DNA from 3 places in the Fictibacillus marinisediminis genome. Region 1 is predicted to be linked to each of the others. Evidence: riboswitches for the same ligand, from Rfam matches in the RefSeq annotation. Region 1 holds a riboswitch; each other region holds the start of a gene.
The links. Region 1 has a riboswitch for S-adenosylmethionine ahead of LCY76_RS17450 (methionine ABC transporter ATP-binding protein). Riboswitches for the same ligand answer to the same signal wherever they lie in the genome.

Region 1 (3,277 bases):
TAATAAACGGAATGGAACGGAAGATATTTACGATCGCTGAGAAGACAAAATTTAAAAATCGATTCTCCCATAGGTTCCCTTTACCCGTTAAAAATAATGCTAATCCTAAAAGAAGACCTAAAATAAAAGTGGCAAGAACCGCAACAGCTGTCATGTACAGTGTTTGTCCGGTGGCACCCCACATTCCACTCCATTCCACATTCGGAAAAAGACTATTCATATGAGATCACCTCCACTTCTACTTTCTGCCCATTCATATAGGCTACCGCTTTTTGAATTTCGGTATCTGTTCCTTCCAGCTGGATGAACAACGTTCCATATGGCCCGTTTTGTGTTTGCGATACCTTACCCTGCAGGATATTCACCTGAACGTCAAATTTACGGATCACATCTGTAATAACGGGCTGTTCTGCACTTCCTCCAACAAAGGTGAGCTGTACAATTTGGCTCTGAGGTTTTTCAGATGCCAGCTGCTTGATCATGTCTGTCGTTTCTTCAGGCTCTGTTACTTGCTTAACAAAATCTTTTGTAATGGACTCTTTAGGATGCCTGAATACTTCCAAAACCGGCCCTTGTTCCACTATTTTACCTGCTTCCATAACAGCGACCCGATGGCAGATCTTTCGGATGACATGCATCTCATGTGTGATAAGAACAATGGTCAAGCCGAGCTTTTGATTGATCTCAACTAATAAATTAAGGATGCTGTCTGTTGTTTTCGGATCAAGGGCTGAAGTCGCCTCGTCACAAAGAAGAACTTTAGGGTTATTGGCCAGTGCACGTGCGATCCCGACTCTTTGCTTCTGTCCTCCACTCAATTGGGAAGGATACGATTCTCCACGGCCCTCTAGTCCAACAAGTTTAATCAGTTCATCCACCCGCTTCAGGCGCTCTGCTTTCGGCACACCTGCAATCTCAAGTGGAAATGCAATGTTTTCCCTTACTGTTCTGGACCAAAGCAGATTGAAATGCTGAAATATCATGCTGATTTCCTGCCGGGCTTTTCGAAGCTCGTTGTTACTAAGTTTGGAAAGATTTTTTCCCGCAACGTTTACATCTCCGCTCGTTGGTCTTTCCAGCATGTTCAGCATTCGGATGAGTGTACTTTTACCTGCACCACTGTATCCAATAATCCCGAAAATTTCTCCTTGATCTATAGAAAGATCGACATGGTCAACTGCGTTTACAGCTCCGTCTTTCGTCTGAAAAATCTTTTTTACTGCGTCTAATGTTATCAAGAGACCGGATCCCTCACTTTCTGAAAAATAAAAAATGCCCTTCTGCCAGGTCATGAGCAGAAGGGCATAAAAATTTATATGCACCGTCATCTCATCTCCCAAAGCAGTTTGCTTTGCAGGATTTGGCACCTTTTCAAGCAGGAAGCTGCTTAACGGTTGCCGGGTTTCATAGGGCCAGTCCCTCCACCACTCGCGATAAGAACGAATTTGTTATTCGTTATTTAGTTAGCATTTCTTAGCACGTTTCGAATTTTAACATCACCTTTATGGAGTGTCAATCCATAACTCCTGTTTTTTAGATAGAAGGACCCGATTCTTTTGGCTTAGGACTCCAATTTGCATAAAAACAGAAGAGATTCTAACTTCAGCTGTTCTCTGTATGTTCCCGTAAAAGTTACTCTTTTTAGCCTGATTAAATCGCTCAGACGCTGCTGGCCACCAAACACCTCATGCAAATCATCCATCCTGCCTGTAAGCATGGTCATCCGCTCTGAACCGTTGTACTTATTTACGAAGGAAAAACATAATCGTTCTCCATCAGCCGTCACACTGGGAGTCTCCGTCCCTATCAGCGGCTGAAGGAAGGCCGTTTTTTGAACCTGTTCCTGCCAATGAACCCAATCCATAAACATCCCCCTTTTAAAAAACGTGTATAGCTTAATGTTCGGGAGATGGTTGGTGTCTTCCTTGATTTTTCCTTCGACAGTTTATTAAACGCTGTGTCGACTTTTAGCCAGCCTTTTTATGTATTTCTTTATTCATTGGCGGCTTTTTAAGATTTTTCTTCTGTTCTTTTTTCCAGTACTTTTTTTCAGACCGATGAACGGGAGAATTTTTCTGCTCTCTTTTTTCAAGCTTTTTTCCCTTATCCCATTTTTGGTTTTTTTGTTTATTCGTTTCATGAACAGCAGGATGCTGTTTCGGAGCAGTATTCAAATTAGTATTTTTCTTTGCTTGCTTGTTGTACATCGGCCCTTCGTGATGTTGCTTTGAAGGATGTGGTTTTACTTTTTTTGATTCATTTTTTTCTTTATGTTCAGCTTTAAGGCTGCTTTTTCGACCTTCGTGCCTTTTGGTTTTTGGGACAGCACGTTTATTGTTTGGTTCTAGCTTGGGTTCTATCTTTTCTTCTTTGACTTCTTTTTTCGCATGTCCTTTTGGAGAAGAACTATGCAGGGAACTCGTCTTAATCTTTATGGTTTCAAGAGTTCTATGATTGCGAAGAATTTTTTCTGAATGGTTTTTTGTATGGCCGGATTCTTCTGGCTCTTCATGTACAGGTTTTATTTTTCTCTTTAGCTCGGTATAAGACATGTTCTTCACTTCATTAAGAGAAATGTTCTTATCTTTTCGTTTAGCATCCAAGTACATCATGTATTTTCCAGATGATACGCCATTCTTTTTTGCAACATTCCGTTTATTTGTATTAATATTCTTTACTGTGATGGCGGCTTTCGAATTATAGATGGATGCATTCCTTTTAATGGAAGATACAGTCTCATCCAATGCAGACAGAAGCTTGTCATTATTTTGGTTTACGATGGTTGTTCCGATCATGACATCCGGGTTTTTCTTCAGATATCCTTTGTTGTCATAAGCGTTCAGCAAAGCTGAAGCAAAGTGGGAAAGGCTTATGTTTTTCTTTTGTTTTAATGATTGGAGAATTTCCCGTCCCTCAGCGTTATATGCTTTTACTTTAATGACTTGCAAGTCTTTGTTAACTCCTGCTTCGAGGCTGGGATTTACGTCAAAACTCACATAAGCCGCAACAGTATTGTCGTTGCGGCCCAGTGGATTTACTCCTGAAAATAAAACAAGTATAAGCAATGCTGCTATTGTAAGTGAAAGAGAAGGAAATATAAATCGGCGCGTTCCGCATTTTGAAAAACTCGAAACGCTGTATTCCATACCTACCACCGGATGCTTTCCGCGTGGCACCTTAACGGTGATGAAACAACCGTCTTTCGTTAATAGGACGGCTTTCCCTTTATTAACTTCCATTAAAATTCCATTCTTCATCCCACATATCCCTCCTGCTA
Region 2 (3,277 bases), 2.1 Mb from region 1:
CTGCTTAGCCGGAAGGAAGCCTATAAGAAAGCACAGGAGCTCATCACAAGGCTGGGAATTCCAAATGCTGAGAAAATCATTAACATGTATCCGCACGAACTGAGCGGGGGTATGCTGCAGCGGATCATGATCGGCATCGCGATCAGCTGCAATCCGAAGCTCATCATCGCCGATGAGCCTACGACTGCCCTGGATGTAACGATTCAAGCTCAGATACTGGATATTTTACGGGATATTAAAGAGCAGTTTAAAACATCCATTCTACTGATTACCCATGACCTTGGAGTTGTTGCCGAGATGGCTGATTATGTTGTCGTTATGTACGCAGGCAAGATTGTGGAGCAGGGCCCTGTCCTGGAAATGTTTACGAATCCACAGCATCCTTACACGAAGGGTCTCCTGAAAGCCAAACCGGTGATTGGAGAGCGAAAAGAGGAGCTTTACACGATAGCCGGCCAGGTTCCAAACCTTGCTGAACTGTATGACTCGTGTTATTTTGCTGACCGGTGCGAGCATTGCATGGACATTTGCCGGACGAAGCATCCAGAGCTTGAAAAAACCTCTGAGTACCATAGTGTCAGCTGCTACCTTTATGAAAGAGAGGCCGTACGATGAGTGAAGCATTGTTAGAAGTAAAAGATTTAAAAAAATACTACTCAAGCTCTAACGGCCTATTTGGAAAAAAGAGTGAATCGGTCAAGGCGGTCGATGGTGTTTCATTTACGATTGAAAAAGGAGACGTATTTGGTCTCGTCGGAGAGTCCGGCAGCGGGAAATCCACGATTGGAAAGACCATTCTAAGGCTGCATGAGAAAACCGAAGGGGAAGTTCGTTTCAAAGGGAAAGATGTTTACTCACTAAAGAAAAAGGAACTAAGGAGTTTGCGTGTGCAGACCCAACTCGTCTTTCAGGACCCTTTCAGCTCATTAAACCCCAGGATCCGGGTGGGAGATGCCATTGGGGAAGCCATGGTTCAGCACGGTCTTGCTTCCAGTAAGGATGTTAGAGCAAAGGTGCTTCAAGTAATGGAAACATGCGGTCTTTCACCCTTTCATGTGGATCGTTATCCTCATGAATTCTCTGGCGGCCAGCGGCAAAGAATCGTCATTGCCAGGGCGATGGCACTCAATCCCGAGTTTCTTGTCATGGATGAACCGGTCGCTGCTCTGGACGTTTCCATTCAGGCACAGATAATTAATCTTTTCAGTGATCTGAGGAAGAAAAAAGGTCTTTCCTATTTGTTTATTTCACATGATTTGAGTGTCGTGGAGCATCTTTGTACAAAGATTGCGATCATGTACCTTGGCAATATTGTGGAGATGGCAACGAAAGAAGAGCTGTTTGATAATCCGCTGCATCCCTATACGAAAGCGCTCTTGTCTGCTGTCCCAATTCCCGATCCACGGATCAAGAGGGAAAGAATTATTTTAAAAGGAGATATTCCGAGTCCTGTTAATCCGCCGTCAGGCTGCAAGTTTCGTACACGGTGTCCGCTGGCAACAGAGCTTTGTGCGGAAAAAAAACCCGAATTCAGGGATATGGGGAACGGACATTTTACGGCCTGTCATTATGCTTAAAAACTGTTGACTTACCAGGCTTATTCCATTATATTATTTTTAATAATTTAAAATTTTCTATCTTATTAAGAGAGGTGGAGGGATTGGCCCTTTGAAGCCTCGGCAGCGGTCCCGCAGAGGGAACTGTGCCAATTCCAACAAGCTTTGGCTTGGACAATAAGAAGGGTAATTTGGTTATGTCTAACCTCTTCTTATTACGTGATCGTAGTAGGAAGAGGTTTTTATTACGGTATAAAACAGAGTAAATCCATAGGAATATTTGTATATTTTTTGCTGCTGATTGGAAAACCAAAGGCAACTCTCTTTTTGGGATGTTTGCCTTTGGTTTTTTTATTCAGTTCGAGCAAGAAGAAATAGTTGAAATAAGAGAGAGGGAAGGAGATGCTGGTATGTCGTCGTTATTAATTGTTGGTGGAGATCATCTTGGGAAAATTACGAAGAAACTGGAGCATCAAGGGATAAGGGAGATCATTCATGTAAGCGGAAGAAAAGCTAGAATGTCTCAAAAGGAGATTCCTAGTCATGTGAACTTGGTTCTGGTCCTGACCGATTTTATAAACCATGAGTTTTCAGCAGCGATTAAGAAAAAGGCGAACAAACAGAGCATTCCCATCTATTTTTCCAAGCGGTCCTGGTGCTCGATCTATGCTGTACTTGAAAAATCAGAGCTTTTAAGCAATCGCACAAAACGGAAGAAAATAGCCGTTAATGGGTAATAAGAAAACCTGCCTCACAGGGCAGGTTTTCATTCCGTTGAATCAATTTTTACAACTTCAAGCTGAAAGGGAACGCACTCTTCCAGTCTTTCTTTAATCTGTTCGGCTTCCTCTCTGGACAATGGAGTATTTGAGTCTCTTAACGTTTCCAGGCTGAAAGTAAACCGCCCGCTGGATTCAATAACCTTGTATTCTTTCATGAAAATTCCCCTTTCTCCTTTTCATTTGAGATTGCATGAATGGCACGATGGTATATCTATATACTTCTACATACCCGTTTCGTTCCCTTTTTAGTATTTTGATTGGAGGAATTGAAAAAATATAGTTATAGGAAAATCATCACTCTAATATACATAATCGATGGAATCTCGATGGGAAACCGTGCTGATGGAGGGATGAAGGTATGGCTGTTAAACCACCGATACTGCAGAGAGGGGACACCATCGGGATCGTGACACTCGGAAGCCCTCTGGAGGCCCAAATAATTAATGAAGGATTAACCACGCTGCGAAATTTCGGATTCAATATTGTCCTCGGGAAAAATGTTTACACGAATACTGGTTTTTTGGCCGGAACGGATGAACAGCGGGCAGCTGATTTAATGGCGATGTTTAGGAATAATAAGGTGAAAATGATTTTGCCGACAAGAGGGGGAGTAGGAGTAGAGGGAATTCTGCCGTATCTGGATTTTGATGTCATCCGGCAGAATCCAAAAATCGTATCAGGATACAGCGATATTACAATCCTGCTGAATGTACTGTACCAATATACCGATTTAATCACCTTTCAGAGCCTTCTCCTGCTGGACTTTAATGCAAATACACCGGCTTATAACTACCAACAGTTTTTCCAGGCAACTTCCACTGTTCAGTCACCCCGGCAAATTGTTAATCCGCCGGGTATTCCTCAAATTAGCAGAATACAAGGAAATATAACGGGAGAAGTTGTTGGCGGCAATTTGACCTCGCTTGTGGATTCACTTGG
Region 3 (3,277 bases), 400 kb from region 1:
AACCAAATACGGGGTGGCAACCGAAGCATTGATGGCGACCACAGCACTCATGCAAATTTTAGAAACAGGAGAGATTCTTTTCCCGAGCGTGTTCTTTATTTCTCCCTTCGTCCAATGATTGAGCAGCATGCCAATGACAGATGGGATCACGATCATAATCAACAGGTCCTTCACCATGGACCATTCATTAATGGAGACGGTTTCTCCGACAAACAGGGATAGGCTGTAAGGTACGACGATCGGCGATAATAGCGTATCAATCAATATAATGGAAAGCGCGAGGGTGCTGTTCCCCCGATAAATGGATACCCAGATGCTGCTCGTCACGCCGCACGGTATGACCATTGCCAATACGAGTCCGGTTATGGTTGGGGAATCCGAGGAAAACGCAATGTGCCCGACTCCCCACGCCCATATCGGCATTATGATATGCAGGATGATGAGTGCTGTCAGGATGGGCACAGGCCGGGACAGTGTATTGCGCAGATGGGTAAAATTAGACCCTAAACTACCTGAAAACGTCATGAATGCAAAAATCCAAGGAACTAAAAAAAGCAAACCCTTTAGTTCGCTCGTAAGCAAAATTCCAAGGATCACGCTTGCGGGTGTAATAAATGGCATAAATCTTTCCAGCTGGTGGTTTAACTTTTCTAACACGATTAGCCTTCTTCCGTCTGAGTCTATTACTCTAATAGTATATTAATTTATAGTATAAAATATTTAAGTTTGCGGTGCCAGGCACCGCAATTACATACTTGTGTAATTCAGGTGCCTGGCACCATATATGGCACCCTATAAAAACAGGCGCAGGCTATTGTATATTTTTGAATCCCTCTCCCCGCCAGGTGCATAGGATGTATGCATACACTTTTGAGATAGCTGTCCAAATCAGATTATTTAATTGACAAACTTTTAATTCTATTTTACATTAAATGAAATTAAATATTCTTATCCAGAGAGGTGGAGGGAATTGACCCTGAGAAACCTCGGCAACAGACTCCTATATGAGCACTGTGCCAATTTCAACAAGCTTTTTGCTTGGAAGATAAGAATTGTGTTGATCATTCTTCGGTCTCTTCAACCCTTTCTTATGTTTCCATAAACATAGGAAGGGGTTTTTTATTGAATCAATTCCGACTAAAAAGATATGAATAGTTATTTTAAATGATAAACGTTAAATAAGGAGTTGGTGATATGGAAAAACACGATTGTATACACTGGGAGGGAAAAAGGCTTACCTCAACCGTGCATTATCCGGAATCCGTACTGAGCAAAAGTAAGAAATTCCCTGCCGTTATTATTTGCCATGGATTTACAAGCAACCGGATCGGTGTGGACCGCTTGTTTGTTAAAACCGCACAGCAGCTTTCTTCGAACGGATTTGTTGTGGTTCGGTTTGATTATTCGGGCTGCGGGGAGAGCGAGGGGAATTATGGGGAAAACAGCTTTGAAGACCTAATCGACCAAACATATGCTGCCGTTAGCTTTGCCTTGGAGCTTCCTAACGTTGATTCCGACCAGATTACCCTGCTGGGCCATAGCCTTGGAGGAGCAGTCGCTGTGCATTCTGCGGCACGTGACGAAAGGGTTAAACAGTTAATCCTCTGGTCTGCGGTGGGACGGCCGTTTGATGACATTGTTAATATCGTGGGTGAAGAAGAATATAGCCATCTATTCATTAAAGGATTCGTGGATCATTTAGGTTATTCCCTGACCACAAAATTTCTGCAGTCTCTCAAGAATTCCAATCCTTTAGACCAGCTATCCCAGTTTTCGGGTGATGTGCTGCTCCTTCACGGTACGGACGACAAAGAAATTCCAGCCCATTATTGCGGTGAATTCTTTGAGAACACACAAAAAAGACCCTGTGGAAAAAGCAAGATTCGGCTTATTAAAGGCGCCAACCACACCTTCTCATCCATCATGCACTTCAATGAACTGATCACTGTAACCTCCAATTGGCTCATAAATGATTCTAATTTGATGGTGCCAGGCACCGGCTTTTGACACTTGTGTAAAAGCGGTGCCTGGCACCTGAAGTACAGCGATGGTAAACCGATCCCGGATCTCCTTTAACAAAGCCAGTATTGATAGCGATGGTGTTCCAATGAAAACTGACCGGGTTGTTCGCATTTACCGAAAATCTGTCCAGATACAACGTTTTTTGTGTGAGAGGCGCTAACACATACACTAAACTTTCCAACAACAGGATGACTGCCGCAACTAATTTTTTCACTTCTTCATCTTCCTTTTTAAAAATCTGCACCTTCGTGATCTTTAAGCTGCTTCAGAATCACTTTCCACTCTGAAAGATACAGCAAATGTGCTCGGTCTTTTTTGATCTTTCAATTAAGAAAGCCGCATAAAACTTGCTCACATTGTCCCCTTCTGCATTCCATATCGTAGTATAATAGCTTTTGTATTTTTATTATGGACGCGTCGCCGTAAACTTCATTACCCTTACCATACAACCAACTTGAACGCTCTAAAAATTAAGGGGAGATCAACTTGAGAGAAAAACGCAGAAAAAGTCTGACTAGCCTGATTGTATTGCTGTTAACGGCTTTGCTCATCACAGGGTGTGCACAGGCACCTAGCACAGGCCAAACAAGCACGGATCCCGGACAAAAAACGGATTCACCTGCTGCAAAACAAGAAGATTCATCTTCAAATGATGTCAAAATCACTCCATCCAGAGATCAGACATCTGCCGTTAAAGGCATGCCGGCTACTGTTACGTATGTGGTCGATGGGGATACACTGGATGTGAAATTTAAGAACGGAAAAACGGAGCGAATCCGCATGCTCCTTATCGACACACCCGAGACAAAACATCCGAGGCTCGGTGTTCAGCCGTTCGGGCCGGAAAGCTCCAAATTTACAAAAACCCAGTTAACGGGCAAAAAAGTCGGTGTCGAGCTGGATGTGTCCGAACGCGATAAATACGGCAGGCTGCTCGCGTACATATGGATCGGAAAGCAAAACTTTAACCAACTGCTTCTGGAAAAAGGCCTTGCCCGTGTGGCCTATGTGTATCCGCCTAACACCAAATACGTCGATCAGTTCCGCGCCACACAAGAAAAAGCTCAAAAAGCAGGTGTTGGCATTTGGTCGATTGAAAACTATGCCCAGCAGGATGGATTCCATGCCAATTCAAAAACCAGCACATCAAACGGAACAGTTTCCGGAGGGTCACAAACCAACAAGCAGAATACTCAAGTGAAAACGCCAGAGAAACCAAAGGGAAGCTGCAACATCAAGGGAAACCAGTCCCGAA

Region 2: another riboswitch for S-adenosylmethionine. It lies ahead of LCY76_RS06200 (DUF2325 domain-containing protein); the one in region 1 lies ahead of LCY76_RS17450 (methionine ABC transporter ATP-binding protein).
Region 3: another riboswitch for S-adenosylmethionine. It lies ahead of LCY76_RS19385 (alpha/beta hydrolase family protein); the one in region 1 lies ahead of LCY76_RS17450 (methionine ABC transporter ATP-binding protein).

Annotation. Positions count from the first base shown of each region.
Region 1 is NZ_JAIWJX010000002.1:3,262,426-3,265,702, forward strand. It holds gene LCY76_RS17445 (methionine ABC transporter permease) at 1-220, opposite strand, end outside; gene LCY76_RS17450 (methionine ABC transporter ATP-binding protein) at 213-1,238, opposite strand; SAM riboswitch class I at 1,327-1,440, opposite strand; gene LCY76_RS17455 (hypothetical protein) at 1,562-1,864, opposite strand; gene LCY76_RS17460 (anti-sigma factor domain-containing protein) at 1,968-3,257, opposite strand.
Region 2 is NZ_JAIWJX010000002.1:1,120,135-1,123,411, forward strand. It holds gene LCY76_RS06190 (ABC transporter ATP-binding protein) at 1-615, shown strand, start outside; gene LCY76_RS06195 (ABC transporter ATP-binding protein) at 612-1,577, shown strand; SAM riboswitch class I at 1,637-1,740, shown strand; gene LCY76_RS06200 (DUF2325 domain-containing protein) at 1,967-2,293, shown strand; gene LCY76_RS06205 (hypothetical protein) at 2,323-2,493, opposite strand; gene LCY76_RS06210 (S66 peptidase family protein) at 2,697-3,277, shown strand, end outside.
Region 3 is NZ_JAIWJX010000002.1:3,658,540-3,661,816, forward strand. It holds gene LCY76_RS19380 (bile acid:sodium symporter family protein) at 1-657, opposite strand, end outside; SAM riboswitch class I at 946-1,052, shown strand; gene LCY76_RS19385 (alpha/beta hydrolase family protein) at 1,195-2,007, shown strand; gene LCY76_RS19390 (hypothetical protein) at 1,976-2,236, opposite strand; gene LCY76_RS19395 (thermonuclease family protein) at 2,509-3,277, shown strand, end outside.